2 linked regions of the Chlorogloeopsis sp. ULAP01 genome follow. The protein of the gene in region 1 interacts with the protein of each later gene in a pairwise test. Links are inferred from orthologs where the notes say so. Each region holds a gene or a part of one and is shown in the gene's direction. Other genes may lie near its edges. The genes, in order: rlmN and ftsZ.

Region 1 (15,666 bases):
CCACCACTTCCCAATCATAAGTCAGGGTGGCATGACTAACAACAGCTCTAATTGCGGTGTTTAATCCGGGGCAGTCGCCGCCACTGGTAAGAATACCAACACGTTTTTTTGTTTTCATTGCGGCTTAACCTCAACCATTCCCCTGCAACCAGTCAAAAATCAAGTCTAGCTGGTTCAACGTTACCAACCCATATTGCCACAGAATTATTGGTAACAAATTTGGATTTTGTTCAGGATGCCGCAATGCTAATTGCAGATCATCTGCTGGAATCGCTAAATCTTCTTGCAAAAAACTAAGGAATTTTGCAAGTTTACTTGCTTCCATACTTGCCACCTCTCCTTGGGCAATACTCATGAGATTAAGCTATAAACCTGAGGAACTTGTGAGGATTTGATGAGATTAAGCTTGGCTTTCAAAATCAGCCATACATAACGTGCGGTCAAGTATGGGTTTCTGTATAGCCTTGATTAAATAATGTTCAATCCAGTTGAGTACTCCTTTTTGCTTACCCTAGTGAACAAAAAGCTCTTTTGATGTAGCTTTACGATGAGTATTTATGGTTAAAAAGCAGCATTCTATCTGGATTGGCAATATTTTAGTTAATTAATAGGCATAATATCACTATCGCAACAAAGGTGAATTTTAAAATTTTTATCTTTTTCTCACTCTACAGTTAATCTTCTCGTTCTAATATTGCTTTTGCCTGCAAAAGTTGCTGTTTGTGTTCATCGCTTACCGTCGGATATTTTAGATTAAGGTCTTTTAATTTTGAGCAGATAATTTCAGATACAGCAAGACGCATGAACCATTTGCGATCGGCAGGAATAATATACCAAGGAGCCCAATCTGTGCTGGTATGATTGAAAACATCTTCATAAACTTCCATATAATCATCCCAGTGAGCACGTTCTTGAACATCACTGATTGAGAACTTCCAATTTTTTTCTGGCAATTCAATTCGGTCTAAAAAACGTTTCTTTTGTTCTGTTTTAGAAACATTTAAAAAAAATTTAATAACTATAATGCCATTATTTACTAAATATTTTTCAAAATTGTTAATTTCCTCGAATCGTTGCTTCCAAATATAGTTTCCCTTGAAGGATTCAGGTAATTGTTGCTTTTGTAGGAGTTCAGGATGAACACGAACTATCAAAACTTCTTCATAGTATGAACGATTGAAAATACCAATTCGTCCTCTTTCTGGCAATGATTTGGCTGATCGCCACAAATAATCATGATCTAACTCTTCTGCACTTGGTGCTTTAAAGCTAAATACCTGACAGCCTTGCGGATTGACACCAGACATCACATGCTTAATCGTACTATCTTTACCAGCGGCATCCATTGCCTGAAATATAATTAACAAAGCATAAGTATTTTGAGCATACAGAACGTCTTGATATTTTCTTAGTTGCTGAACGCCTGCTTCTAATTTGCCTTGTGCATCAACCTTACTTTGGAAATTACCCGTATATTTAGGGTCATAATCTTTTAATAAAATTTTAGAACCAGGTTTAACAATTAAATGGTTGTGGTTGATATCATTCATACTCAGCGTTGATTGAATTTTTGAGGCTTTTCAGTAGGACGCATTGCTTCTCGTCCGAGAATAAACATTCCCGCTACGCCCAAACACACAAACCAAACATATTGATACCAATATAGACCAATTTGCTCAACTGGACTGAGTTGTGGATGTAACGTGGTGAGATAAAGCAAAAGTACAATTATCATCAGCGCTCCAAAACCAACAAAGCTTAATCCCATACGAATACGCGCAGTTCTTAGTTCCCAGTCGCTAATTTTCTCTAGTTCAATTTCGGCTAACTCTTTTAAGGAATCTTCTGCAACACAAGACGCAGCTTGCAAGTTCTTTCCTAGCTTTGGTGGTAAAAGTGGTACCAAGGTTGCAACTGTTGGACGACGCAGTAAAGCCTCAGTATCTCTTAGCAATTCTAGTGGTTTAGGAGGAACAGGTGGTTGAGCAAATTCTAATTCTTCTGTTGGATTTTGAAAATTTACTTTGCGTTCAACATTCATAGTATGCCTCGCCAAGGAGCTATCAGCTTTTATTAGTTTTCAGTTTTTTCTCATTCTGCCCATTTATATTATGAGTTTAAGACTAATTACTAATCACTAGTGACTAAAGAAAAGGGTGTGAGGGTGTAAGGGAAGCATTATCCCCTACTCCCATATACCCCTATACCCCTATACCCTTAGCAGTAGTTTTTTGCAATTCCTCTAACCGAGATAAGACTTCTTGACTGTGGATAGCTGGATTGACTTTGACAAAAGTCTCGCGCAGAACACCCTGCGGATCGATGATAAATGTGTGACGCATCGAGACAAAGCTCATCCAAGAACCGTAGGATTTACTTACTGCACCCGTTGTATCTGCCAATAGTGGAAATACTAATCCCTCTGAATCACAAAATTCGGCATGAGAATTTACATCATCGGCACTCACACCAATGATTTGGGCATTTTTTTCGAGATATTTAGGCAAGTCTTGCTGAAAGCGACGTGCTTCTATTGTGCAACCAGGGGTGAAGTCTTTCGGATAAAAGTACACAACTAACCACTTACCACGAAAATCTTCAAGAGAAATTTCACCATCGCCAGAGTTTGTCGGCAAAGTAAATAACGGTGCAGGTTGATTAAGAGGGGGTAATTTACCACCCAATGCACTAGCTGTTGGGACAAAATTCAACCAACTGATGAGAGCAAAACAACTAACGAATAATATGCTTAAAAAATGGCGGCGAGAAATCATGAGTGCAAACCAAAATAAAACTTAACATAAGTTTACAATGCTGTCTCTTCAGATTGAGGAAATATTCAGTGCTGAGGTAAAGGCATCATGTGTATCCCCACCCAATGTTCTGATTGGTTCTCTTGGCTGCTGGTACTGGGAATACGCTTGAGCAAAGTCAGTCAAAGCAAGATTTAGCAAGAGGTTATAGGATAGATATGCCACCGTGAATTTGTGACTTTTTATGTCTGCTACGCCTCTTTTACCTGGGGTTAACTCTCCTACCAATAAAAAACTAGATACGGCATCAGGAGAATTAACTCTTTCTCTACTGGGTGCTTCGCTTGCCGAGTTAACCGCTTGGGTGCAACAAAAAGGACAACCTGCTTACAGAGGAAAGCAGTTACATGAATGGATCTATCATAAAGGCGTGCGATCGCTTGCTGATATCTCTGTATTCCCTAAACAATGGCGGGCAGAGGTTGCAGAAATTTCAATTGGGCGCTCTACAATCCATTACCGCTCCGTTGCTCCCGATGGCACTGTTAAGTATCTTTTGCAACTAGCAGACGGATATATCATTGAAACAGTCGGTATCCCAACTTATCGAAGCAGGGGAGAGGGGGAGACGCAAAGACGGGGGGAAGTGGAGAAATTCCCAGATCCAAAATCCCTAGAACGGTTGACAGTTTGCGTCTCAACTCAAGTCGGTTGTCCGATGGGATGTGATTTCTGTGCGACTGGTAAAGGTGGCTATAAGCGCAATTTGGCACGGCACGAAATTATCGATCAGGTATTAACTGTTCAGGAAGATTTTCAGCAGCGAGTGAGTCATATCGTATTTATGGGTATGGGTGAACCACTGTTAAATTCAGATCATGTTTTAGGAGCGATTAAATCTCTCAATCAAGATGTGGGTATTGGGCAGCGCTGCATGACTGTCTCTACAGTGGGAATAAGCGATCACATTCGTAAATTTGCCCAGCACAAATTACAAGTTACCCTCGCAGTCAGTCTCCACGCTCCTAACCAAGCACTACGAGAAAAACTCATTCCTAGCGCCCGTGCCTATCAAATTGAAGATTTGCTAGCTGAATGTCGCGAGTATGTGGAAATTACTGGACGACGTGTAACTTTTGAATATGTTCTTCTTGCGGATGTTAACGACTTTCCAGAGGATGCTGTTGAATTAGCACAAAGACTACGGCGATTTCAAAGTCATGTTAATTTAATACCATATAATCCTATATCTGAAGTAGACTACAAACGTCCGACTCCTAGTCGCATTCAAACTTTTGTCAAAGTTCTCAAACAGCATCATATTGCTGTGAGCGTGCGCTACTCTCGTGGTTTAGAAGCAGATGCTGCTTGCGGACAACTACGAGCAAGTAAGCAGTAGAGAAAAGGCGAGTTTTGTTGATTATCCTTTGATAAAACACTCAACCCGCCCGTACATTATTTAGAGTTTATTGCTATTGGCCATTAACCATTAGCTATTAGGTATTAACGTTATCATCAACGAGCATAAATTCCAGGGGCATAAGCTTCAATAACTTTACCAGTACGCGTGCAACATACCATTAAGTAGTCACAACTTTGGCATTGAGTTCTTGTTAATTGCCTATCAAAAATATAATATCTTTCTCCTTTACTACCGCAATTGGGGCAGTAAATACTTTGTACTATCTGCATTTTTAAATCCCTGGATATCATGATTAGTTTTGCTGTAAACAATAAGCAGGTTAATGAAACCGGCTAACCTTTAATCTTCTATACTTAACAAAAATCAATATTTATGTTAGCTGGTAAATCAATTTAGCCTGGAAAAACTTAACAACCTATAATTCTTTTGATTATCTTAAACTTTAGATATATAACCATCTAGCTTTGGATATAAAATTAGCTTGTTTATGCTGTCTTAGCTTATGGTTTCTGCGATCCCTACCAAGATTAGCTTGAGACTATAGCGACTCTAGTTCTTTTCGTCTAGCTATTGCTACTAAAATCAGCAGTAGCTTTTAGCAAGACTTGAGCAAATCATATGTAGTTGACTTTAGGCTTTGCTAGCACACTACTCCCCCACAAAACTGAGTGTGATTCTAGTGTAAAATCTTCTCTTATAAAAAAGTGCAAAATCTGTATATTAAGTCACAATTTTTTTGAAACTAGGTATAAAAAGACTGTAAATGAAGATTTTGTCTAAAATCTAGCTGCAAAAATAGCGTTATGATTAAATTAGTAAATACATCACAAATTATAAGTTCGAGTAAAAAAATATTAATTCTAGGTTGAAATGATTTTTTTGTTACTGCAAAAAAAGAATTAAATTCTAGAGATAAAATTTAAGAAAAACTTCCAATCAATAGATGAGTAGCCTCAGCCATATTTGCTAATCTAATGATTAGTAATGGGTAATGGGTAATGGGTAATGGGTAATTAGGTAATGGGTTTTTTCCGCTTATCAATTACCCATCATTTCTTTTCACCTGTTTATCAGCATTGAATTAGCGCTAGCATTTGATTTTATCTACCTCAAGCGGGATGAAAATAGTCATAAATTTCCTGAGCTAAACGCGAGCCAATTCCTGGAACTTCAGCTATCTGTGCGGGTGTAGCTTGGCGAATATAATCAACTGAGCGGAAATGTCCCAAAAGCTGTTTTTGGCGATAATGCCCTAAACCAGGAATTTCATCTAAACGCGATCGCTTCAATTTATCGCTGCGTTGCTGGCGATGAAAACTGACAGCAAATCGATGCGCTTCATCTCGCAATCTCCGCAGTAGTTGTACTCCTGGTTGTTCTGACTCTGTTGACAGTGGTTCCGATTCTCCCGGTAGAAAAATTTCTTCTCGTCGTTTTGCCAGACTGATTACACGCAAGTCTTCCAATAAATTCATCTGTTGCAAGACTGCTACAACTGCTGATAACTGACCTTTACCACCATCAATCATAATTAGATCAGGCCAGTCAGGATTCCCAATTCGCGACAATTGCGGATTTTCGGCATACTTGCGAAAGCGGCGACAGATAACTTCAGCAAGACTGGCAAAATCATCCGAATGTCCGGTTGTAACTGTGGGATTTTTGATTTTGTAGTGGCGATAGTGTTGCTTGGCGCTGATTCCGTTGACAAACACGACTTGGGAAGCTACAGCATTTGAGCCTTGGATGTGAGAGATATCATAACCTTCAATGCGGTGAGGTAAGTCGGGTAAATCAAGGATGGCAGCTAAATCTTGCATCGCTTGTTGGTTGCGATCGCCCAATTTTTGCAGTCTTTGCAATTCATATTGAGCGTTTCGCTCTACCATTTCGATTAATTCTGCCTTGGTTTGGCGCTGGGGAGCGACAATCGTCACTTTTCTACCTTTACGCTGTGTCAGCACATCTGCCAGTATCTCTGTATCTGGTAATTCATGCTGCACCAAAATTTCCGTAGGAATTTCTACCGCATCGGCAGTTTGGTAGTGTTCTTCCAACACGCGTTGTAAGATGGCTCCCATCAACCCTCCCTCACTCTCCCCCGCTTGCGGGGAGGATGAAAGGGGGGGTACTTCCGCAATAAATGCAAGTCTGCCCACCAATTGTCCGGCACGAATTTGAAATAATTGAATGCAGGCGTGTTGTGCATCTGCTGAAGCGGCGATCGCATCACGAGAAACCGTATCATCTGGTAGGGAAACTTTTTGATCGGCATTGAGAGACTTTAGCCCTGCAATTTGATCGCGAATCCGTGCTGCCGCCTCAAAGTTGAGTGCCTCCGCTTGTTTGTGCATTTGTTCTGTCAGGATGTCAATCAGTTCGCTGCTTCGCCCTTGGAATACCATCGCCACTTTTTGCACAGTTTTGCGATATTCTTCTGGAGAAATCAGCAACTGACACACACCAGGACAACGTCCTATATCGTAATTTAAACAGGGACGGTCTTTAAACAGGGGTTGAGGGCGCTGTCGCAAAGGAAATATCCGCTTACATAAGCGCAAAATCTCCCGCAGTAAGTGAGAATCAGTATAAGGGCCATAATATTTGTCCTTTTCTTTACCTAGTTGACGCTTACGAGTAATATAGATTCGGGGATAATCTTCTGACCAAGTGATACAAACGTAAGGATATTTTTTATCATCTTTCAGCAACACGTTGAAATAAGGTTGGTGCTGCTTGATCAGGTTAGCTTCTAACGCTAGGGCTTCCGCTTCTGTATCGGTGACAATAAATTCAATCTCTGTCACCTGCCTTACCATTGTGGCGATGCGTTCGCTGAGTTTTTGTGATTCTCGAAAATAAGAACGAACACGCGATCGCAACTTCCGAGATTTACCTATATATATAATGCGATCGCTCCTGTCTCGCATCATATACACTCCAGGTTCTGGCGGAATTTCGGCTAAACGGCTTTCTAGACGTTCTGGTTCTTTAATTAGTGGTAGTGTTTGAGCAGATGTTGTCACAACCAAAGTTTGGCAACTTTATAATTCACCTATATTTATTTTAAGTAAAATTACTATGAAATTTTATCGATAGTTCTCGTTACCAGGTTGAACCTGGTAACGAGGGCTTTGAAGGCTATTGGAACTAGTGCAAGATGAGAATATATTGGTTTTAAGTAAAATTACTATGAAATTTTATTGATTGTATATTTTTCTATATCGCCAATTTACTGGAAAAGTTTACAAGCTAATTCTTCTTCGATTGCCAAAATTAACTCAATCAAGTTTACAGGTTTGACAAAGTAGCGACGAGCACCTAGTTTGATTGCTCGTTCCCGATCCTCTTTAAAAGCAAAGGCTGAAACTACAAAAATTGGTGTCAGTGATATATCTGTTTCTTGCTGTATTTTTTCTAATAAAGAATAACCATCAATATCAGGTAATTTTAAATCTAATAAAATCAAATCTGGTTGAAATTTCTTGATAGTAGAAATCAAATCAGAACCTCCTGCCAAGCTCTGAACTTCATATCTAAAGTGAATTAGATAGTCACTGAGTAACATTCTGTTAATATCATTATCTTCTATTAATAAGATTCTTCGTCCTCTCTTGAGTGACAATTGCTGCTGAATTTTAAGTAACTGTGCTGTCATTTTTACCTATACATCTTTAGGTTAAAAGTCAACAATTCTTGCTAAAATATAAAAAAATTGCTGCTAAACTTATTAGGTGTTAGAGTATTTTATTTGCCTAAAACAGTTAGAATTAGAAATAAAAATATTATTGCGACACTAAATTATACTTTCTGCTGACTAAAAAAGTTTGCGTTCCAGAATACTATACTCAAAATCCAAATTTAACTGCAAGTTAAACATATCTTAAAGAAATGTTTTATAAACTTGTACTAAGTTATTATTTTTAAATATTTTAGAGAGTAAGCTTCCAGAGCACTCTACATACAAGTAAGAAATTTAATCATAAAAGCATTCAGAAGTCAGAAGCTCATATAATTAATCTCATAAAGAAATTATGTAAACTTCTATTCTCTAGTTCCTATTTTGAAGTCAAAAGCGAGAATTTTTAGAATTCTCTTCAACTTCTGCAAAACAGCCATCATTAATTAAAAGAATCTACTCTGTTTATCGTTTTTTCATCCCCTTTCCAGTGGGTAGAGAGTCGCTTGGGCAATTAACCGCTTCCGCGTTTATCTGTTCTTGGTGGTTTAGAAAAAAATCCCCTTTCCACTTGCAAAAAAGGGCTAAGGCCTATTTTCCAACTAGCCGATACCCTGAAGGGTGCGGCTATAAAAACGTAGACGCGGAAGCGGCTCCCTGAAGGGTAGTCCGCCGACACGGACTATAAAAATTAAGATTTTGACCTGCGGAGGCAGGCTTTGTCCGCGTAGCCTCAAGCTAGCCTGAAGGCTCGTGAGATTTGACAACACGTTCTAAGGGTGAAGTTCTTCTGGAGGTAAACTTGCAAATACTTGTTCGACTAACCCTTTCGTTTTAGTTTCTAGAGCATTCCAATCCACATCACCCGTTTCATCGATTAAACTAGTATCAATATCAACTGGTTCATCACTTAAGGAATTGTAATCAAGAAAACACACTCGGTAACACAATTCCCATAAATCCACACTTACTTGTTGCTCTTGACGCTGTAAACACAGATGATATCCTGGATGGGGCATTGGTAGACGGGCAAGAGTCTCTCTAATTTCAAGTGCTTTCTCAGGAGTTGCGGCTTCTAGTTCTTGTAAAAGTCTTGTCACAACTGCTTTTGTCTCATCGCTGGTATTTGGGGGCCAAATCAGCACATCCTGGTAAGTTCCCTTCCAAGCAGATACATCAAGCAACTTGCGAATATTATCCACAACGCGAATGAAAGCAGGTTGCATGAGGAGTTCAGCCTGCCGCCACGCGACTGAATTTGTTATTTTAGGTGGCATGGTTACTAAAAAATGATATTGAAATCAAAATTAACAATGTTTATTGACTAAAATATTGTGTTTTACATCCAAATCTTTTCTCAAGATAACGGATTTTATCGAGGAAATTTTGGAGATATTTATTACCATCCTGAGAAAATGGGTGTTAATACTGGGGAGGGAATATGATTGGCAAGTTACTAGACCATCGATACCAAGTCATGCAAGTCCTAGCAACAGGAGGATTTGGTGAAACATACATTGCCCAGGATACAAAACGTCCGGGTAATCCGATCTGCGTAGTTAAGCACCTCAAGCCAATCAGCGCCGCTCCCTCCTTGTTTGATACAGCTAAACGCCTATTTGAAAGCGAAGCCGAAACTTTAGAAAAATTGGGTAACCACGATCAAATACCCCGGCTGTTGGCTTACTTTGACGAAAATCAAGAATTTTACTTGGTACAGGAATTTATTGAAGGGCATTCCCTTAGCGATGAAATGATATCTAGTGAAAACTGGACTGAAGGGGAAGTCATCGATTTGTTAACAGAAATTTTAAATATCTTAGATTTTGTTCACAGTCATGGTGTAATTCACCGCGACATTAAGCCAGATAATATTATCCGCCGTGCCGCAGACAAAAAATTAGTCTTATTAGACTTTGGGGCGGTGAAAAAATTGCGTACACCCTCCGAATATGCTACTCAAACATCAGTTCTCAATGCCGCCGGGTACTTCTCTGCTACGGTAGCTATTGGTACTCCCGGTTATATGCCCACAGAACAAGGGCAAGGCAAACCCCGCCCTAATAGTGATATCTACGCTTTGGGCATTATAGCCATTCAAGCACTAACGGGAGTAGCGCCAGTAGAAATGCAAGAAGATCCCCAAACAGGCGAAATTCTCTGGCAGCACTTAGTACCCATCAGCCAAGATTTGGCGGCGGTTTTGAGCAAAATGGTACGCTATCACTTCAAGGATCGTTATCAAAGCGCTCAAGAAGCTTTGCAAGCACTGCAAGCAATTGATATCCGCTCTCAAATTGGAGAATATCGCAAAAATCTCAGTTATGGGGCAACTACTTTCCCATCACGCCAATCTCAGCAGAAAACCATCGCCCTCGCGCCAGCAAATAATGTATCTCCAGCACCACCAGAAGCAGCCACCAAGCCACTTACTTCTGTTTCCAGGAGTTCTTCTAATGGCCCTGACTTATTGCAGCTATTTGTTCTAGTATTTTTGGCAGGTAGTGCTGCTGCTATTGCTCCGTTGGTAGTTAAGAATGCACAAAATTTTGCTGCGAACGTGACAGGAGGAAATGACATCATTACAGCGCCCACCTGTTTAGCTGTTGTTGGAGCAAAGCAAGCAAATATCCGTTCAGAGCCGAGTGCGATCGCCAGTGATAACATCGTGCAAAAAGTTAACCAGGGCAAGAAGTTAGAAGTGACAGGAAAAAGGACAAAACGCGGTTGGGTAGAAGTAAGACTTGACTCGGAGCGGGCTTGGATAGAACAAGTTCATATCAAAAATAAAGATGGATGGGTTACTTGTCTGCGAGATAAGGGCATTGCTGTGAAAACTGTAAACGATGTTGACTTGATTGGTTTTCTCTCAACTTCCTCATCAAAATCTGTTGTGGATAGCAAAATTTCTTCCACAGAAACATCAGAACCAGCTTCTTTATCTGCAAAATTAGAGTCAGAAAACTCACAACACAAAACATCTACCCAGACTATAGAAAAAGCAAGAAAGAAGTATGAATCTGGAGATTTACAAGGTGCAGTTGAATTAGTTAAGTCTATTCCTATAAATCCTTCTGGCTTAAAACAAACGACAGAAATGTTAAATCAATGGCAACAAGATTGGGCAAAGTCAGAAGCTTTCTTCAACGAGATTAATAAAGCATTAGATAGTGGTCAATGGGATAAGGTTTTAGCTTACAAAGACAATCCTGAAAATTTGCCAAATATTCAATATTGGCGAAACAAAATAGAGCCATTATTTAAACAAGCTGCCGAAAATATAGCTAAACAAAAGCTTCCTCAGATAACCAAGTCGAATAATAATTCTCAGGACAAGCTTTCCACTACTGAATCAACTAAACAGTAAAGATAATAAAATATTTAGTGGTTAATTTAAGAGTAAGATACCCGACTTCTTAAAGAAGTCGGGTATCTATTTTTTATTTACTAATTAAATATTTAATATTTTTTACTATAAAAAAACATGAAAAATAAGCATGAGAAAATTATTTTTCGCACGTCTGTATTTTGGGAAAGCGTTTTTCAATAGGATATACTTTAACTGGTTTCAAACTACTTAGTAGGTATCCTCGTATTCTGGCGCATTAACTCGTCTTACTTCGGTGTGAGGTGGTAAAAACTCAGCTCGACGTACTGGAACTAATGGTGTACCAGAACCATTGTAAGGATGAATAACTTGGACTGTACGAGTATGTCGTTGTTTAGGAGAAAACAAAGATAATACCCCAGCAACAACAATACCTCCGCCGATAGTTAAAGACATACCTCCCACTGCCCATACTATAGGTGAAGACCACCAGGGATTTTCAGATTGCTGCAAGCGTGACGCTGCATTTTGGTTTTGCTGTGCATTTAATTGCAACTGATAGTTGTAAGCCTGTTGGAGTTGGGCTTGGAACTGCTGCATTTGACTTTTGAGTTGCTCGTTTTCCTTCTTTAGCCCCTCATTTTCCATTTTGAGACGTTCCATTGCTAAACGCTCATCAGGATTTGGACTTGCAGGTGTTGGAGCAACAGGTTGTGGTGCGTAAGGATTATATGTCGGTGGCTGCTGTATAACTCCAGGCATCATAGTAGTTGGCAATTGTGGAGCAACTGCGATGTTTGGCTGTTGCAGAGGATTTCCAGTTCCCTTTAACAACAAAATAGCCGCTAGCCCCGCTACGGCAACACCGCCGATAAATGCCATACTCTCACTCATTGCCTTTACCTCTAGTCAGCGAAGCCACTATGATCGCTTGTGACCGATATACTTTAACACTCATAATCATAAAATTTACATTCTAAAGTACTGTACTTTAAATAACATCTAAATCCGGATCAGCGATCAAACCTGCCTTGTTACCGCTTGATATCTGCTTTATATATTCAAAACTATATTTTTCAAAATGTCTACAAAGGAAGGTAAAAAAACTCTGATTATTAAACATTTTAATCTACCTTCCCAGTTTGTCTCGTTCAAATTGCTATTTGCTTTTGCTTACGGGTTAGCGATCGCGCTTTTGAGTGTTTGACAAAATTCAGCGATCGCCTTTAAACCTTGCTGTGGAGTGCCTTCAGCCAGGCGTTTTACAAAAGCACTGCCAACAATTGCAGCATCTGCTCCCCACTCTTTCACTTGACGAGCTTGTTCTGCTTGGGAAATTCCAAAACCTACGCCAATTGGTTTAGTAGTATAATTACGTATTTTATTTAATAAATCAGATACTCGTGTTTCAACTTGCGATCGCATACCTGTAACACCCGTGACACTGACTAAATAAATAAATCCTTGAGAGGCGCGAGCAATTGCTTCGATCCTTTCGCTGGAACTAGTAGGAGCAATCAACAAAGTGACATCTATTCCAATTTCAGCAGCAGGTTTGAGCAAGGTTGCAGCTTCTTCTAAAGGTAAATCTGGCACGACTAAGCCAGCCACGCCAGCATTAGCAACTTGCTGGAGAAATGTATCTATACCACGGTTAAGAATGGGATTATAGTAAGTAAAAAGAATAATTGGCGCTCGCAAGCTAGGAGAAGTAGCTTTTAGCATTTCCAGCACTTGATCTAAACTTGTTCCCCTTTGCAAAGCACGAGTAGCAGCAGCTTGAATAACAGGCCCATCAGCCAGAGGATCAGAATAGGGAACACCAAGTTCGATTATATCCGCACCACTGCGATCCAAAACTCGCAAAGCTTCTGCTGTGGTTTCTATATCTGGATCGCCAGCAGTAATAAAGGGAATTAAAGCGCACTCTCGGTTACGTGCCAGGTTTTCAAAGCAATCGGAAATCGCAGTCATTAGTAATTAGTAAATAGTAAGTAGTCATTGGGAGCCAGCGCGCTCTTGCGGGTTAAGCGACTTGTAGCGACTGACGAATGACAGATAACTAATTTACACCTTATGTTGTTCTTCCTGTTCTATTTCAGCTTGAATTTTCGCTAACTCTTCTGGGGAAAGTTCTTCTAAGCGCTTTTGCAAGTAGTCTTCTTCGTATTGTTCGCGTTGTTTATGGTAGGTCATATTGTGACTCACTGCACGGAAAAGATATGTCAGCAACCAGCCAACTAATCCACCGACTAGCAAGGCTTGACTCCAAATACCAGCATTCAAACTATCTAAGCCTGCTAGTTGTAGGAGTAAATACACCAAGCCACCTGCAATAAAAACGCCTAAGCCAATTCCAATAGCGTCAATGCGTCGCATAAGTCTTATGACCTACCATTGTTAATTTAAGCTTCAATTTGCCGCCGCTTGGGTCGAAGATTCACAAACGGTGACAGAACTAATAAACCTGGAAAGAAGAAAAATATCAAAAAGTACATAAATGCACGCTCTATGGAGCTAGCCACATACCAACGTTTGTTTAGATAGAACAGCACAGCCACAGGTATGACTAATAGATAAGCTCCAGCCAAAATCAGGTACAGGAGCGGTACCATCATAGATTCCATCATGAGTTTAATACAGCAATAACCAACGGGTGCATCTTTCCTTTCCATCATAGGCTGAAAGCTCGTCACCAGGAAAGTACTGTTAATTGCTTTTGCGCTCTTAACGATTTAATCTTCAAGCTGGCAAGGAGAATTTTCTGCCTTTTTTTAAAAAAGTTCGGTTATCCAGAAAAATTTTTTATAGTTACTAGTTGGCAAATGACGCAAATGATGTTGCAATAGATCGAGGAGGTGTTTAATGCCTCACAAATTAAAAAGTGACTCCCAAATTAATATGGGGGTGTGGCGGAATGGTAGACGCTACGGACTTAAGTAATTGAGCCTTAAAGGAGAAATCCTTTGAGTGTAAGCTCTCAAATTCAGGGAAACCTAAATCTGGTAACAGACAAGGCAATCCTGAGCCAAGCCAAACTCGTCACTTGTCATTAGTCATTTGTAGCTAGCAAATAATTACTAACAAAAGGCTAGTTTGGAAGGTGCAGAGACTTGACGGGAGCTACCCTAACGTAAAGTCGAGGGTAAAGGGAGAGTCCAATTCTCAAAGTCTAAAGCTGATAAAGCTATTAGGCAGTGGCGAAAGTTGCAGGAGAATGAAAATCCGTTGACCGTAAAAGGTCGTGAGGGTTCAAGTCCCTCCACCCCCACTTTTAAGTAAATATAATCAAAGAGTATTTTTGAAACTTGTAAAAAGTTGAAATTGATTGTTCAAACTGTTTACATTAGATAGAAAATTTCAATATTGAAGCCTCCGCAATCTTTTCTTTTAAGTACGCGATCGCTATCACTCAAAAATTTATTTAAAGGCTATTTATAAAGTTAATGTTAAGTAGGGGAGGTAAAAAATGGTCAGATGTTCTGCCCACCCAACTTCAGAGCCTCGCGGAGCAAGGAGCTAACGCACTTCGGCGGTAGACGTTAAGTGGCTTCTGTTAAGTAGCCGCCGCTCTGAGTTCTCGTTTTATTACCGTTGTGTTACGACTGTTTAGGGATTTGAGCGTTTAAGAGAGTCAGATTAGCCGTAACGCACCAATAAATACTACAAATTAGGGTTTACTTTATAAATAATCTCTTAAAGATAAATCTTCATAATTTCCTACTCATCGTACTAATACGGATGAGCATAGCTTTGAGTCATTTGCTACTAGTCAATGACATTATTCATGATTTGATATAACATTGCGTGCAAAGAATCAATTCCAAAGAACTAAATAAAATAAACTTTACAGAGAAAACCGAATTGATTTGTCATATTCAAGATTGGTTTGCATAATTTAGTTTTTATTTAGACAATAGGCAAGAATATAATTTCTGTTAGTTTCTGTAATCTAAATACAGAAGAAAAATGTCCATGAAAATTCTTTTGGTAGAAGATGATGAATTTACAACCTCAGTAGTTGTAGCAGCACTTAAAAATTCTAACTATCAGATTGAGACTACAAATGATGGCCAAATAGGGTTGGAGTTAGCAAAAAAAGTAGATTACGATCTGCTTTTATTGGATGTTTCGCTTCCAGGATTAGATGGTATCAGTCTTTGTCGCCAAATTCGTTGTGCAGGCTATCAAATGCCAATTTTAATTTTGACTGGCAAGGATAGCATTAGTATGCGTGTGACGGGATTAGAGGCTGGTGCAGATGATTATGTTGCTAAACCCTTTGATATATCAGAATTAATTGCACGAATAAAAGCTTTATTGCGTAGGGGAAAAGAAATTTTACCAACAATAATAGCTTGGGAAAATTTGCAGATTAATACCAATACCAAAGAAGTTACTTATACTACGAAGCATCTCCATCTCACTCCAAAAGAATATGGATTACTAGAATTATTTCTTCGTAATCCTCATAGGATATATA
Region 2 (15,756 bases), on another replicon or contig:
GATAACGGATTGGAATTTTTGTGAAAGTATATAGGTGTGTTTAGAGAATAAATTATTAGCGAAAACAGAAAATCATCCATACACTCCTAATAACTACTATCAACTATCCACTAAATACTATCTATGAAAAGAGAACCTGTAATTTCCATTAAACATCTCAATCATTACTATGGTAAAGGTGCATTGAGAAGACAAATTTTATTTGATATAAACCTGGATATTTATTCAGGGGAGATTGTCATTATGACAGGGCCATCAGGTTCAGGAAAGACTACTCTACTCAGCTTAATTGGTGGTTTAAGATCTGTACAAGAAGGTAGTTTAAAATTTCTAGGTGAAGAACTGTATAGAGCTAGTCAAGCCAAACTAGTTAGCCTGCGGCGTAATATTGGTTATATTTTTCAAGCTCATAACTTATTAGAGTTTTTAACCGCTAGGCAAAACGTACAAATGGCGGTAGAACTAAATAAATATATTTCTCAACAAGAAGCTATTGCTAAAGCAGAAGCAATTCTGAGATCAGTTGGTTTAGGGCCACGGGTTAACTACTATCCTGACAGTCTTTCTGGCGGACAAAAGCAAAGAATTGCGATCGCTCGCGCTTTGGTAAATAATCCTCCATTAGTTTTAGCGGACGAACCGACAGCAGCTTTAGATAAACAATCAGGACGAGATGTTGTGGAAATCATGCAGCATCTTGCGAAAGAAAAAGGAACTTCTATCTTGTTGGTAACTCACGATAACCGAATTTTGGATATCGCCGATCGCATTGTAGAAATGGAAGATGGTATTTTAGTTCGTCAATCAAATAGTACGATAGAAAGTTACGAGTCAAGAGTCAGAAAAAATAATTCATAAATAGACTCGGTTAAATCAAAGTAAACTAGTTAAGGTCGTCAGTAGTCATTAGTAAGAGTTTCAGTAATTTTTTAGATTGCAGCTTTTGCTATTTTAGAGAGTTTGGTTGACGGCTAGTGCGGAAAGTCACATTCACACCTTCATTCGATTGCTCTAGTACTAGCAAAGGAGTGGGTTTAGCCTTTTGATCCCAATGCATATAGGCAACTCTGCCTTGAATCGTCGGTTGCCAATTATCTTCCTCATCTATAGGACTGAGGTAAGTTTCAATACAGTCAATAATTTGGCTAATTGTGGCGGAAGTAGGTTGGGTTGGTAGCTTCATTAATCGGATTTGAACACGAAACAAGACTCGCTTCGTAATATTAGGTACATTGCCAGTCTCATACTCAACATCAAACATTTCATCCACCTGTCTTCCGGCATTACTGGCAATACCCACTACCCCTTGTTGAGCCTGATTGGGGCGCAGTGCTTGAGAAATTTTGTCTTTAATTTTGATTTTAATTTGATTAACAATGGCAAAATGAAATACCTCCTCTGACATCCGCATTCGCAGATAATCTAGGTTAAATTCCCGTGAGTTGATTAAATCGGGATTAGTCTCCATTTTGCGGATTGTTTCCAAAGCTAATTTAAACTTTTTCTCTATTTCCCGTGTCCGAAATTGTTCAAATTTAATTTTTTTCTTTAGCTTATTGATCTTGATATTGCCAAAGATAATTAAACCAATCACAAGCAAGGCTAAACCTCCACTGGTTGCTACCAATATTGGCGGTAATTGTGATTCACTTGCGGCAACTTGCTGAGAAATATTTTTAGCCTTTGTTCCAGGATATTGGGCAATAGATGTAAAAGCTGACATGGCGAGTACATAAAAATACTGGGCTTCTGTTTTAGGATGCCCAAATCTCCCATCTGTTTTTGCGGTATCAATGCTATTTTTCCAGAGTTGTGGGTGGAGGCTAGGGAATAGGGGATAGGTGACAGGGGACTAGGGACGCTTAAAGAGGATAAGGCGCACCTGGTGCAAGGGGACAAGGGGAAAATCTTTCTCCGTGTCACCAAAAGACGACGGGGAAGCCCGCCCCTTCAAGGAACGGGAGGAACCGTCGTCCGTCGTCTTGGGGCAAGGGGCAAAGGGCATTCATGCATTGGCCAATGCCCAATTCCCAATTCACTTCGGCCCGCTTTCATCCCCCAGACTTCAGTCGGGGGATGAGCTTAACGTGTCCTCTTCTTCCCAATACCCAATCCCTAATCACCAGATGACAATGGCTCAAAACTAAAAAGCTACCCCTTGTCTTCCTTGCAAGTAAAATTTTGGAAGGAAAGATGGGGGGTAGCGAGCGATCGCTCCTAAAGTGACAAATACAGTCTTGAGTAGCAGTAAGTTGCCACACTCAAAGAAAATTAGGCACGAGCTGGTTCAACGCGAGCATAGAAAATGCCACGAACTTTGACTTCCTCTGGCTCGTCAGCGCCTAAATCGGTATCAGAGGGCTGTTCGCTCTCAAAAGTACCTGCAATTTCACCAGTAGCATTATCTACTTTAGCTATAGACAGGGAAATCTTGCCTTCAAGCACATCAGCACGCTTGACATTGGCGCGAAGGAGTTCTTCCTCATCAGATTGGGCAGGAAGAGCTACAGCGTTATCATAACCACTGGCAACACCACGTCCTTTAGGATCGAGGAAAGTCGCACCACGGTACGAAGGCACTCTGAAAGAACCTTCAAAATCAGTGGAAGTATTAATGCTAGTCATACCAGGTTGTGATTGAGCAACCAAACCTTTGACTGTAAACAAGAAAGGTACCATTTCACCACCAGGTAACTTGACGGTAGCAGCCTGGAAGTCAAAGCCATCTTTTTCCACAAAGGTGAGACTACCGTCTGAGTTCACTTTCAGATCACCTTGAATCTGATCGAGTGAGTAGGTTTTACGAGTCAATAGTTTGCCAGCAATATATTGTGGTTTTTGCCGTTTATTAGTTGGTTCTCCTTTCACAAAGAATTGAGTAGGTTCTAAACAAAGTTCTTTTATGATGTAAGACTGCCCGGCATCAATAGGAATGGAGCCGCGACTTGTTTCTGTTAGTTGAGGACACTTGTTAGCCAAGCCAGTGCCTTTGATTTGGTCGTAAGTAAGTAAATCTGTACTACCAGCAGCAGGGCCTTCACTACAAGCAGTTAGTACTCCCAAGCATAAAGCCAAGAGTGCAACAATTACAGCGCGAAACCTCATGGTCAACCTCAGTGTCAAAATCAAAAATGAATATCTAATGGTTTTCGTTTGGGCGTATGAATGAGTACGCCCCAGCATACACAAGACGCGAACATATACCTCGAAGGAGGATACAAGCATAGACTTCCGAATGCTTTCCTCAAGCTGAGAACAGCTATAATTGCCGTTGCTACAACTTTTTTGGACAGTTTCCAGATGTCCGTAAGTGCTGCTAGTAGGTTTACCTTTGTGGTATAACCTTTGTCGTTCTGCGTGACGTATGTGTCGCCACTATATACAACCCATTTTGTTATGGGGAGATCAGCCAGATCATACGATTTTTTTTAACTCAAAATCAAAGCGCTCTAATATTTGTCAAGAATGCTGGGATCGCATTGAGCTAATTAATAACTCTACCAAACATAATCCACTCTTGCTCATCAATCGGAGTAATGGGCTGTAAGTACAAATGCGGTTTTAGTCTGCTTTGACAAAAATAGGTTCAATGGTGAACAAAAGAAAGTAAAAAATCTTCGGTAAATTTATTTAGACCTCATTTACATAAGGTGGCATGAAAAACGGCAGAATTTTTGAGCCAGAGAAATTATTTGGCAAGCTGCAAGATATTGCAACGGAAGTACATAATGCAGTGCTATTTTGTCAAGGGGATACCATAGCTCTTTTAGCTTTACTGCGGCAGTTGGAACAACTACACCGAGAGATTCGGGATGGAGCTTTTCAAGAAAGTTTACCTAACAATCGTCAGGCACTTTACTCACTCCTAAAGGATATTGAGTCTGAAGGTGGATGGCCTTATATCGAGCGAATGAGGCTGCAAGAATTTTTAACAAATTTGCCACAAGAAGTAGCCCAACAAGAGGAGTGGGGAAGCGACAGAATCAACGAATAGTATAGTTTTTCTCATTTTTACTTTTCAATTTCGCGCTGGGTGGTAACACCATCACAAAGTGTGCGATCGCGCTTTTCAATATTGCGGTTGCGCTAAAGATTATTACTTACCCAGTTGCAACCACGTACTAGCAAGCTATCGAAAACAGGAAACTCTCAATAGAGAAATAAATATTTTTATTCTCTCTGTGGACAGTTGCTAGTAAAAGTCTAGTTATAAGTCTATGTTAGGAAAAAGCGTCACAAATTTAGTGTTAAGATTTAAATTTAAGTATTTTTATATACAACTTGTTTTCACAAAAACACGCATTTTTCAGAATTGTTTGTTGCAAAAAATACTTGTTTTTTAAGTTAGTTACTATAAGCTCAATCTCATACTGATCCAAAAAATGTATCTTTTGACTAAATACAGTATATTTATATCTGATCTACTGCTTGAAATTTTATCAATCGCAAGCCTATGACTTCATTTTCAGTTTTAAGTGTAAAATCAACAAAAACAACAATTTGAGGTTACCATTGCTACAAAAGTAGCTAAAAATGTATAATGATGACTCGTTAAGTAATTTTTTGATATAAAAGTAACTATTTTAAAAATCAAATTGTATTATGAACTTTTATAAACCGATATAAATCTTTCATTGTAGTGCCGTAAATACAACATATAATATCTTGTTGTAATTTATACTTAGTAAGTTTCTGCTAAGTATTTTGTTGTGGTTAGCACTTACTTGACAAATTTTAAATCAGAGTATAATTGGTGTCGCACTTCCCTAAATTTGCCTGTTAGAGGGTAGTCGTCATCAATCCCATCTGATTTGTCAATACTTGAGGTATGGCCGTTCTGTGGAACTATGGCTATTGCCCTACAGCAATGAGGCTAAATTCAATTTAGAATAAACACCGCAAACTTGAATAGTGAAGAATCTTGGTACCACAATCCTTGTTTGGTTGCTGTAAAGTGTTACTACATCAAAACAAATTTTGAGAAAGACATCTCTCCCTCGGCAGACAGGTTTGCTGCGATTACTGAATAACAGGAGCATAATAAACAATTTGGAATTTGCAATAAAGTGTGGAAGAGGTTTGAATGGCTGGTATAGTATCAGTTTCTCGTAAAGTTCTAGCCGGGCGGCGTAAGAAACTACGTCAAAAGCGGCAAGCAAAAATTTTTCAAGCTATTTGGCGATCTCTCGCCGTTACTGGTTTGGCAAGTAGTTTGCTGTGGGTAACGCTTCAACCAATTTGGGTTCTCAAAAATCCCGATGACATAGTAATTTCGGGTAATCAATTACTTTCGGATGAGACTGTAGAGTCTTTTTTGAAGCTCTCTTATCCTCAGTCTTTGTGGCGAATCCAACCATCTCGAATTGCATCTTCATTGCAGCAGCAACCGACTATCGCACAGGCGATCGTAACTCGTCGTCTTTTTCCTCCCGGATTAGTAGTGCAAATTCACGAAAGAATACCTGTGGCAGTTGCTCAAATGCATCGAGAACAGGCAAAAAATACTAATGACAACAAAAAATTATCTGTGAGTTTACTAGATGCTCATGGAGTAGTCATGCCTTTAGAACAATTTACTTCACTCAATTCCACAGTGAAAGTACCGTCTTTAAAAGTCATTGGCTCGCCAGAACACTACCGTTCTTACTGGGCTGAACTATATCTCGCTGTAAGTCAATCTGCTGTAAAAGTAATAGAGATTGATTGGCAAGATCCAACGAATTTAATTTTGAAAACAGAAATAGGTAAGGTACATTTCGGTGTTCCTAGTTCCCGGTTACCTGAACAAATCAAATTACTAGCTCAGATGCGCCATTTACCCTTACAACTCAGTCCCAATCAAATAGATTATATAGATTTGAAAAACCCAGATCATCCTATAGTACAAATGAACCAAACTCAAAGAAAAATTAATTCCAGGACTCCCTAAAAACATTTGTATTTTTAATGTAGAAAAGACTTCTAATTAATAAAGAAGTTTTATGCTGATAAATCTTATTTATTAATTTTGCTTGTATAGCACTCCATGCAATAATCAGCACCAACTTCTAATTAGAATAGTGAAGAATCATCACAAAATATCTCTAATTTTACCAAAAAAGCTCTTGTTGTTTATGCCCCAAAACCTAAATGAGAACGTGCAACTTTATGCACTTTTTCAATTTATGTAGAGAACCTACAGGAGTATTTAAGGTATGTGTTTAGCTAAGTTTAGGTGTAAGTAAAGCTAATCAAAGCTCAATTAACCGGGTGATAAATACCAAATCGAATTAGTTTTTTGTTTTTTTAGTTGAAGGGTAGGTAAAAATAAAAAAATTTCTGTATTTTTAAGTTGCTATCCTCCTGATTGAGGAATCCAATTGAACATATTATTAAGACAGGCAAGATGTGTCTTGGCGTGTTTTAGCAAGTAATATATATTTACAAGTAATATAAGTAGTTATTACGTACTGAAATACTTTTTACTGTGAAAAGTGTATAAAGAGAAACGAAAATATTACGGGTAAAATTTAAAAGCTATCAAAAGCAATAAATAATTACTTTGTAATAGCTCTTGGTTTAGTTAATTTCTCAATACTTTATACAAAAACACTAGTAATTATTGTGAGTAAAGAAAAAAACAAAATTAACTACTGTAAAATTAATGGGCCGTGTAAATTACCAGTAGCAACAAGGAGATGTTATTGGAATTACCGAAGGCATACCGGGCAAAATCAGCAAAAAAGCAGTGAAGATGTTAATGGCCGGCGGAAGTTATACAGGTCAATTTCAGGTAAATATGGGTATACTTCTCTAGAATTAGCTGGGCAAACAGGTGCCTTGCTCACTGATCTCATAGTAAATTTTCGCGCCTCCAATCCTGAAAGGGTTGGAATTAGTGAGAACAAGAAAGAACAATGCTACAGATTGTGGCAACGTCAAACTATAGTTGACTCTTAGGTGAATAACACCTTAAAAAGTCGTTTATCTACCTTTGTGAATCCAATGACACTTGATAATAACCAAGGGCTTACCTATAGAAACTCTCAGTCTCCAGGACAGTCTGCTTTCTCGCTGGCAGTAAACTCTGCTAATCCCTTTAATCACTCAGGGTTGAACTTTGGGCAAAACAATGACAGCAAGAAGATTCCTAACGAAGATACCCGAATCGGTGATATTGTTCCAGGCCGAGTTGCCAATATCAAAGTGATTGGTGTTGGTGGTGGTGGTAGCAATGCCGTTAATCGCATGATCGCTTCTGATGTTTCTGGAGTAGAGTTTTGGTCTATTAACACCGATGCCCAAGCTTTAACTCTGGCAGCAGCTCCGAGTCGCTTACAAATTGGGCAGAAACTTACTCGTGGTTTAGGAGCAGGTGGTAATCCTGCTATCGGGCAAAAAGCTGCTGAGGAGTCGCGCGATGAGATTGCAACCGCTTTAGAAGGTGCAGACTTAGTTTTTATCACTGCTGGCATGGGGGGTGGAACTGGAACTGGTGCAGCACCAATTGTGGCGGAAGTAGCAAAAGAAATGGGTGCTCTCACTGTTGGTGTGGTAACACGTCCATTTATTTTTGAAGGACGTCGTCGCACTAGTCAAGCAGAGCAAGGTATTGAAGGGCTGAAAAGTCGTGTAGATACATTGATTATTATCCCTAACAACAAGCTTTTAGAAGTGATCCCAGAACAAACACCCATGCAGGAGGCTTTTCGTTACGCAGATGATGTGCTGCGGCAAGGTGTGCAAGGCATCTCTGATATCATCACGATCCCCGGTTTGATCAACGTTGACTTTGCAGATGTACGAGCAGTGATGGCAGATGCGGGATCGGCTCTGATGGGGATCGGAATTGGTTCTGGAAAATCGAGAGCTAGGGAAGCAGCGATCGCTGCGATATCTTCACCATTACTTGAAAGTTCAATTGAGGGAGCCAGAGGTGTCGTCTTTAATATTACTGGTGGTAGTGACTTGACTCTTCATGAGGTAAACGCAGCAGCAGAAACCATCTATGAAGTTGTTGATCCGAACGCCAATATTATCTTTGGAGCAGTGATTGACGATAGGCTTCAAGGCGAAGTTAGACTGACTGTCATTGCGACTGGATTTACAGGTGAAGTGCAAACAGCACAACAACCAAACGTCACCCAAAATCGGGTAGTACAACCCCCACAATCAAGACGCCCAATGCCACAACCTCCAGCAGCTAATCCTCCTACTCAAGTTCCAGAGCCGAAAGAAAAATCAATTTTGGATATTCCTGACTTTTTGCGAAATCGACGACCGCCACGCAATTAAGTTGTTAATAACTGCTTTTTTGCTAGCTTATAGCCATTCTATTAAAATATCATTTTTTTTACCAGGGGCAGGGATAAGCTACTTAGTGCCATCCCTCAGTTGTCAATTGCTGGCAAAATTTTTCTCGGCTGCAAACATACCAAAATTATTGGACAAAAGTTCACTTAATTGGATATTGCTAGTTCTTTTGGTACAACAAGCAAGGACAGTTTTGACAATGAAGTTTCTCTTCTAGCCCCATAATCACTTGTCTGAGTAGGGGAAATTTTACCCAACCATGAAGGCGAGATTCCTATATGTACATAGTCTATGTTTTCAACGATGCCTGTCTATTGTTGGAATCGGCACAGTTCTTAATCTGAATAGACATTAATTTTGTCATCTTTAAAGACTAAGTCATTTCCTACCAGATGGGCTAAATTGCAGCGTTTATTGACGCTGTAAATTTCAATCTGTTGTCACTGATTAACTTTTGTTAGGTCAAAAGAAATTATGTAGATGTAACCCTAGCAAAACAAAGCCCACTTTTAGCAAAGTAGCTAAGATAAACATGATTGTAATTTTGTGTCAAGCATTAAATAAAGAAGGCTGACCGTAGAAAACCAGGGAGTCAACCGACTATGAGTTGATAGTAATTTTCTGGTCAGCAATTTAGAGCAGCTAACTGATAGAGTTTGCGCAGGTAAGTTTCAGTTTTATACGTAAATTGGTATCCATACGCAAAGAATGACAAGCAAGAATCAAATATAAATTATTTTAATTTTCTATTTCGACTGTGTAGAGCCTGCTCAATCCATTTAATCACTTCATGACCAAGACGAGTGCCATCCAGTCGGTCAATTTCGCGTACTCCTGTGGGACTTGTAACGTTAACTTCGGTTAGATAGCCACCAATAACGTCGATTCCGACAAAAATTAACCCATCTTGACGTAAAGTTGCGGCTAATTCCAAGCAAATCTCATGTTCTTTTTGAGTAATGACGGTTTTGGCGACTGTGCCACCAGTAGCCATATTGTTGCGAAATTCACCAGCAGCTGAAAGACGGTTAACGGCACCAATCGGTTCGCCATTGAGTAGAATGATTCGCTTATCTCCTTCTTTGGCATCTGGTATAAACTCTTGCACCATAATAGGTACCCGACCTTGGAGAGTACTAAGTTCGATCATAGAGTTGAAGTTGCGATCGCTCGGTTGCAAAATTAAAATTCCTTCGCCAGCTTTGTTACCCAGAGGTTTAAGAACCGCCGTCCCTTTGGCTTCCACAAATTGCCGAATAATCTGCTTATCTGCCGTAACGATAGTTTCTGGAATTACTTTACTAAACTGAAGGGCATACATTTTTTCGTTTGCCGCTCGAATCCCACTGGGATTATTAATCACCAAAGTTTTGTTTTGATCTATGTAGTCCAGAATATAAGTGGCATAGAGGTAGGGAACTGTAACTGGTGGATCTGTCCGCATAAACACGGCATCCATTGTTTCCAGACAAAGAAATGTGCGATCACTCAACTTGTACCAAGGGTTTGCCGCCACCCAGCGTCCTTCTACTAGTTCTATAGGCACAAGCTCAACACGTTCTAAGATTGCCCAAGCTTTACCTTCTACAACACTTAACGAGTTAATTGGGGCAATCCAAACTTCGTGTCCCATAATGTGCGCTGCTTCCATCAAGGCAACGCTGGTATCATGGCATGGGTCAAGAGTAGAGATGGGGTCGATAATAAAAGCCAGTTTCACGCTTTCTGCCTCAATTGCCAGCAACTTCCAAGATCACTTTTAATTATCCCTTGATGATTTAGCTTCTTGGCGATCGCTTTTGCAGAAAAACCCGATCGCGACTCTTGCAATCCTAAACACTATTGCTAGAAGCAAGTAGCTGATCTAGCTTACCTTGAGCATCTAAAGCATAAATATCGTCACAACCACCAACGTGACGATCATTGATAAATATTTGTGGTAGAGAACGCCTTCCATTTGCTCTTTGAGCCATTTTATTCCGCGCTGCCTCATTTCCATCGATACCATATTCGATGAATTCAACTCCTTTTTTCTTCAACAAGCTTTTGGCACGGATACAAAACGGGCAAGTACTCCAAGTGTAAATTTCTACTTTAGCAGCCATAACTTCCTCAATTGAGCGTAATAATTCTTAATTTTAGAATGTTGTCGTTAGCTGTGGGGACTTTATCCTATTTTTATCAACGGTGTTGGGAGGGATTTGTCATTGGTCATTTGTCATTTGTTAGTAGGGGAGGCAGCGCGCCCTTGCGGAGCCAGTGCGGTGGTGAGCCAGCGCGCCCTAGCGGCTACCCGGAGGGTAGCCGCTAGCTAACGCAACGCCTGACGGCGAACGCGTCTAGTGCCGACTTGTAGCGACTGGCGTAGACACGTAGACGGACGTAGTCCGGCTTCTCGCAGAGTAGTGGATAAGCGAAAGTAAGGGTTCCCCGGCATAAAGGAGCCAGTGCGCCCTTGCGGAGCCAGTGCGTTGCGCGGGTTCCCCGCGTTGTAGCACCTGGCGTCGGGTTAAGCACGTTGTAGCGACTGGCGTCACCTGGCGTCGGGTTAAGCGCGTCGAGTGCGACTGCCGTGCGGGTTTTATGGATAATCTTGCCGTTCAAACTGATAATTTATCTTCTAAACCCGCCCGTACAGTGGTTAGTAGTTAGTAGTTCTCCCCATCTCCCCTGCCCCCCAGCTTCCTCAGCTTCCACTCTCCTTGTCCCCTTTTCCCCTTGTCTGTTTGTCCCCCTGTCCTCTATTCCCTGTTCCCTGTTCCCTATACCCTGTTCTAAAAAAATAGGCTTAAAAGTGCTGATACACTCCTAAGCCTCTATCATCAAGGTCAATGTAAATTGAATAGTGTTGTTTAAGTCTGAGAAATAAACTGTTTCTTTTTCTTCATCAGTTGCCAAGTACCTGTGGCAGCAAATAAACCGAGAGCAACGGTTGTACTATGTTCGGGTACCTTCTTAGGGGGGGGTGGAGGAGGAGTATAGTAAGGGGCTGTGCCTTTGAGTTTGCTACTTCCTTCACGACTATTTCCAGAGCCTACACTCATCAGACGCACTCCAAAATTTTGCTCAGAAAACTGAGCCAGAGTTAAAGCTTTTGATATGTGAGATAAGGTAAAAGTGGTTGATTGAATGTCGCCTTTATTTCCCCCAATACCTTCCTTACCTATTTCTACCCCAGCATCAAAGAAATTCTTCTGATTACCACTGCCATTAAGATTGTTGCTACTACTGCCAACAGAGGTAATTGTCCCAGCAGGGCCAAATTTACTGGCTGTTACATCCGTACCTGTGACTTGCATACCGCTAAGAAGCGAGTCGTCCAAAATGTTGAAGAAAATACCGCGTATATCGGCGATGGTGTTGCTGCCAGTCGCCAGATAATCTACTTTAAATTGGACTTTACCCGCTCCTGCTATTTGATCGTCCAAGGTAAACTTCACTCTAGTATCATAACCTGTGAAGTCATCGATGGTAAAAGACAAAGAAGCGGCATTGGCAGGAGCAAAGATAGCGGCAGCTAATACAACGGTAGTAGCAGCCAAAAAGGATGGTACTGCCGACATTGAAAAGAAATTTTTCATGTTAATTCAGCACTTAGAAAACACAATGGTGAGACTCAATAAGTAAAAAAGAGAATGTAATAAATCGCTACCCAGTTGATGTTAAAAGCACCCTATGAATGAGTCTTATCCAATCCTAAGTACTGATATAGAAGTTGTCTATAATACAGTTTTAGATTTAAAAACACTTTTTTTTTGGCTTCATAATATTAAAAAACTCAGTATTGCTACTGAGTAATTAAATTTAGAGATGGAAGAAAAATTGTTAATTTATTTACCTATAATCTACCGCGTACTGAACTAGTTGACCTAAGCGCTGACGTAAGGTTTCTAAGCCCAAACGTTGACGCGCAGAAAGAAACACCCCTAAAGGAAACTCTTCTCGTGCTTGAGCGAGGGTATCGCTGTCTACTTGGTCAATCTTATTAAAAGCGACGACTGCGGGACCTGGTGTTACTGGCATTTGTGCCAAGATTTCCCTCACAGAGCGAATGTGACTTAACCACGCTGGATGAGATAAATCTACCAGATGCAATAAGGCATCAGCTTCTGTAACTTCCTCTAAAGTGGCGCGGAAGGCATCCATCAGAGATGCAGGTAGTTCGTGGATGAACCCTACTGTATCTGTTACTAGAATTTCTTGGGGTTGTTCAGTTGCTGCATGGGGAACCACTAAGCGGCGTGTGGTTGGATCGAGGGTAGCAAACAGCTGATCGGCTGTGTAAACCTCGGCGTTAGTGAGAGCATTCAGCAAAGTAGACTTGCCAGCATTGGTATAACCAACGATCGCCACTGAGGGAATTTCTCGATGTTGCCGTCGCTGGCGTAACCGATCTCGATGGGCTTGTAGTTGGTTAACTTCTTGCTGTAAGCGGGAAATACGACGTCCAATGGCACGTCGTTCAGTTTCTAGTTTAGTTTCGCCAGGACCACGAGTACCAATACCACCACCAAGTCGGGACATTGCCTGACCTCTACCCGCCAGTCGTGGCAGCATATATTCCAACTGTGCCAGTTCTACTTGCAGCTTACCTGCACGGGACTGAGCACGTTGGGCAAAAATATCTAAAATTACTTCAGTGCGATCAACTACTCGGATACCGATTTGAGTTTCTAGGTTACGAGCTTGGGAAGGTGAAAGATCGCGATCAAAGACAATAAGATTAGCTCCCAAGGTTTGGGCGGTGAGGGCTATTTCTTGCACTTTTCCTTCCCCGACAACCGTTTGGGGATGAATGCGCGATCGCTTCTGCCAGAGAGTCTGCAACACCTCTCCGCCAGCAGTGTCTACTAATCGTGCCAATTCCGCCAAAGTGTCTTGGAATTGTTGGGCGCTCATGTCATCAGTCATTACCCCGATGATGACAACGCGATCGCGATCGCTACTTACTTCTTGGGCAACAAACTCACGCTGGAATTCTTCTTCCAGCCCTTCCACCATTTCGATAAAATCCTGCTGCGAGAGCACATCCAAACTCATGGGTGGCGACACGCTCCAATTAGGAGATTGGACTTTACTTGCCTCTAACTTGGCAGAAGATGGACTGGTGATCAGGACGCGAGATTCTTGGGGTATGAGGTGTGCCAAAAAAGCTTCTTTGACGTAACCTGTTACTCCACCACCCCGCTTTTGAAATCCTGTTCCGGTAATGTTGAGTACAACTAGAGCATCGAGACGCTGTAGTGCCATCGCTGTCAATGCCGCTTCACTGGGTGAATCTGGCTTGAGTTGAGTGGCGATACAACGGATACCGCTAAGTCGTTCTGCACCGTAACGGGGCAATTCTAATGGTGGGATTTGCGTTTGACGCACAGTGCCTACCCCCACGCGGATAACTTGTCCACGACGATTGAGGTAGGCACATACAGGCTGATTGATTTCAGTACTGATTGCTGCCAAACGCTGGGCAAACTCAGACGTTGTGATGCGATCGCCCGGAATGCGCTGGTGATACAGCCGCTGTAGTTGCTTAAGCTGGCTAGACTTTAAACCCTGAAGATTACCGAAGATAGTCTCGATAAGCGTCTTCTACCAGTAAACTGGTTCCTCGAATCCTACTTTTTATATTTTACAATACTGTTTTTGTGTCAAAACTCTTACTAATGGCGGATGCGTTATGGATAATTGTTCCCATCATCAAGATTTAACGCTATTTTGTAATCAAGCCCTGCACCCTATAGAGCTATGGTAACTACACGCACTCCTTCGGCACAAAGGGTTGTATTGAGAAACATCAGCTGGCAGACCTTTGAAACCATGCTAGCTGAAATGGGAGAGGAGCGAGCCTCTCGACTTACCTATGACCAAGGTACGTTAGAAATCATGACTCCACTCTTGCCTCACGAATATTGGAAATGTTTAGTTGAGCGCTTAATTTTTGTGCTGGGGGAAGAGTTGAATTTAGAAATTTTTCCTACAGGTTCGACAACTCTAAAACGGGAAGATTTGCGGCGTGGTACGGAACCAGATAGCAGCTACTATATCCAAAATGAAGCAGAGATGAGGAATAAGTTTGAAATTGACTTGAATAGCGATCCACCACCTGATTTAGTAGTAGAAATAGATTTGACCAGTTCTTCTTTGGATAAATTTCAAGTTTATGCTTCTTTATGTATTACAGAACTTTGGCACTACGACGAAGGTGTGCTGCGAATATATCAACTGCAACAAGGGCAATATGTAGAGTGCAGTCATTCACCAACTTTTGCAAATTTACCTTTAATTGAAATTCCGCAATTTTTAGAGGAAAGTCAAAGAGTTGGGGTGATGGAGATGACGCGACATTTTCGGAATTGGGTGAGAGAACAGATTTAAGTAAGAGAAAGTTTTTCAGTTTTAGGTAGCTAATTATGAAAATTTTTACAGCTTATATTGAATGGGATGCTGAAACAAAATTATATGTTGGTATTGTACCTGGAATCCCAGGCGCTCATACTTAGGGTGCTACTTTAGATGAGCTTAAGGAAAATCTCAAAGAAGTTTTGGAGTTGTGTTTAGAAGAATACAAAGATTCAATGGAAGATTTACCTCAGTTTGTAAGGTTACAGCAAGTTCATGAAAGTTTCGCCACAGCTTCTTTAAAGTCGGGAACTCCTTGAATTAAAGGTGGCTAACGAGATTCAAATACTCGTTAACTAAGCTTCAATACTATTGAATGAAGTTCAAATACTGATTCATGAACCTCAAGTACTCATGAATGAAGTTCTAACACTCATTAATCAAGCTCAATTACTCGTTTACGAGATTCTGATACTCACTAATGAAGCTCAAATACTCACTCAGGAGGTTCTAACACTCGCTAACGAAGCTCAAATACTCGCCAGCGAGGTTCTCATCCTCATTAAAGAGGTTCTAATCCTCGTTCACAAGTTTGTAATAGCAATGAACAAAATAACTATCACCGAAAAGAATAATTCCTACTCCCCTCTCCTTGGTAAGGAGAGGGGCTGGGGGTGAGGTTTCCGCCACTGCTTCACTGCTGTTTGTAACTCCTCCGACAACCAGCTATCAAACTGCGGATATACTGGCAGCCTTGGCACTAACTCCCACCCCGCAGGCTGTAAAATTTCTCTCAATTCCTGCTTTTGAAGATGAGGATAATCGGGATTCACTTCATCTTTTGGCCCGATTCCGCCTAAGTCTCTTGCGCCTGCTTCTACACAAGCGATTAACCAGCACTCATCTTTGACTAAGTTTGGCGGTATTTGGATAGTAATATCTGAGGGTAAAATTTGACGTGCCTGAAAAATTACTTCTGGTAGTTGATGGGGATCAAAGGGTGGTGCGTCAAAAGTTTGCTGATTTCCGGGGCTATGAGGTTGGAGGATGACTTCTTGGATGTGATGGTAACGGTGGTGGAGATTGGCGATCGCTACTAATGTCTCCCACCAATCAGCTTCAGTT

What was found.
Region 2: the proteins of rlmN (region 1) and ftsZ interact in binary tests that used the Escherichia coli proteins (3 or more experiments, as listed by UniProt). The link is inferred for Chlorogloeopsis sp. ULAP01 from one-to-one orthologs.

Annotation. Positions count from the first base shown.
Region 1 is NZ_JAUDRH010000005.1:75,688-91,353, forward strand. What follows is about bases 2,233-5,074. They hold rlmN (dual-specificity RNA methyltransferase RlmN), read left to right. Parts: upstream 2,233-2,997; coding sequence 2,998-4,152; downstream 4,153-5,074. Other genes in these bases: QUB80_RS11020 (peroxiredoxin), read right to left, coding at 2,233-2,774; QUB80_RS11030 (replication restart DNA helicase PriA), read right to left, coding at 4,269-4,445. In the rest of the region: QUB80_RS11000 (ATP-dependent 6-phosphofructokinase), read right to left, coding at 1-118; QUB80_RS11005 (DUF2949 domain-containing protein), read right to left, coding at 131-325; QUB80_RS11010 (polyphosphate kinase 2 family protein), read right to left, coding at 675-1,550; QUB80_RS11015 (hypothetical protein), read right to left, coding at 1,553-2,041; more of QUB80_RS11020, read right to left, coding at 2,202-2,232; excinuclease ABC subunit UvrC, read right to left, coding at 5,286-7,202; QUB80_RS11040 (response regulator), read right to left, coding at 7,409-7,834; QUB80_RS11045 (hypothetical protein), read right to left, coding at 8,629-9,132; QUB80_RS11050 (serine/threonine-protein kinase), read left to right, coding at 9,297-11,222; QUB80_RS11055 (coiled-coil domain-containing protein), read right to left, coding at 11,433-12,077; trpA (tryptophan synthase subunit alpha), read right to left, coding at 12,357-13,157; QUB80_RS11065 (DUF3007 family protein), read right to left, coding at 13,251-13,562; ndhL (NAD(P)H-quinone oxidoreductase subunit L), read right to left, coding at 13,589-13,810; QUB80_RS11075 (response regulator), read left to right, coding at 15,153-15,666.
Region 2 is NZ_JAUDRH010000004.1:114,443-130,198, forward strand. What follows is about bases 6,198-9,129. They hold ftsZ (cell division protein FtsZ), read left to right. Parts: upstream 6,198-6,984; coding sequence 6,985-8,274; downstream 8,275-9,129. Other genes in these bases: gshB (glutathione synthase), read right to left, coding at 9,026-9,129. In the rest of the region: QUB80_RS09115 (DevA family ABC transporter ATP-binding protein), read left to right, coding at 124-858; QUB80_RS09120 (hypothetical protein), read right to left, coding at 947-1,723; QUB80_RS09125 (photosystem II manganese-stabilizing polypeptide), read right to left, coding at 2,272-3,105; QUB80_RS09130 (hypothetical protein), read left to right, coding at 3,656-3,994; QUB80_RS09135 (cell division protein FtsQ/DivIB), read left to right, coding at 5,084-5,929; more of gshB, read right to left, coding at 9,130-10,012; grxC (glutaredoxin 3), read right to left, coding at 10,125-10,397; QUB80_RS09155 (hypothetical protein), read right to left, coding at 10,604-10,729; QUB80_RS09160 (hypothetical protein), read left to right, coding at 10,759-10,944; QUB80_RS09165 (hypothetical protein), read right to left, coding at 11,145-11,873; GTPase HflX, read right to left, coding at 12,127-13,872; QUB80_RS09175 (Uma2 family endonuclease), read left to right, coding at 14,038-14,667; 7,8-didemethyl-8-hydroxy-5-deazariboflavin synthase subunit CofG, read right to left, coding at 15,270-15,756. UniProt on the Escherichia coli protein: Essential cell division protein that forms a contractile ring structure (Z ring) at the future cell division site. The regulation of the ring assembly controls the timing and the location of cell division.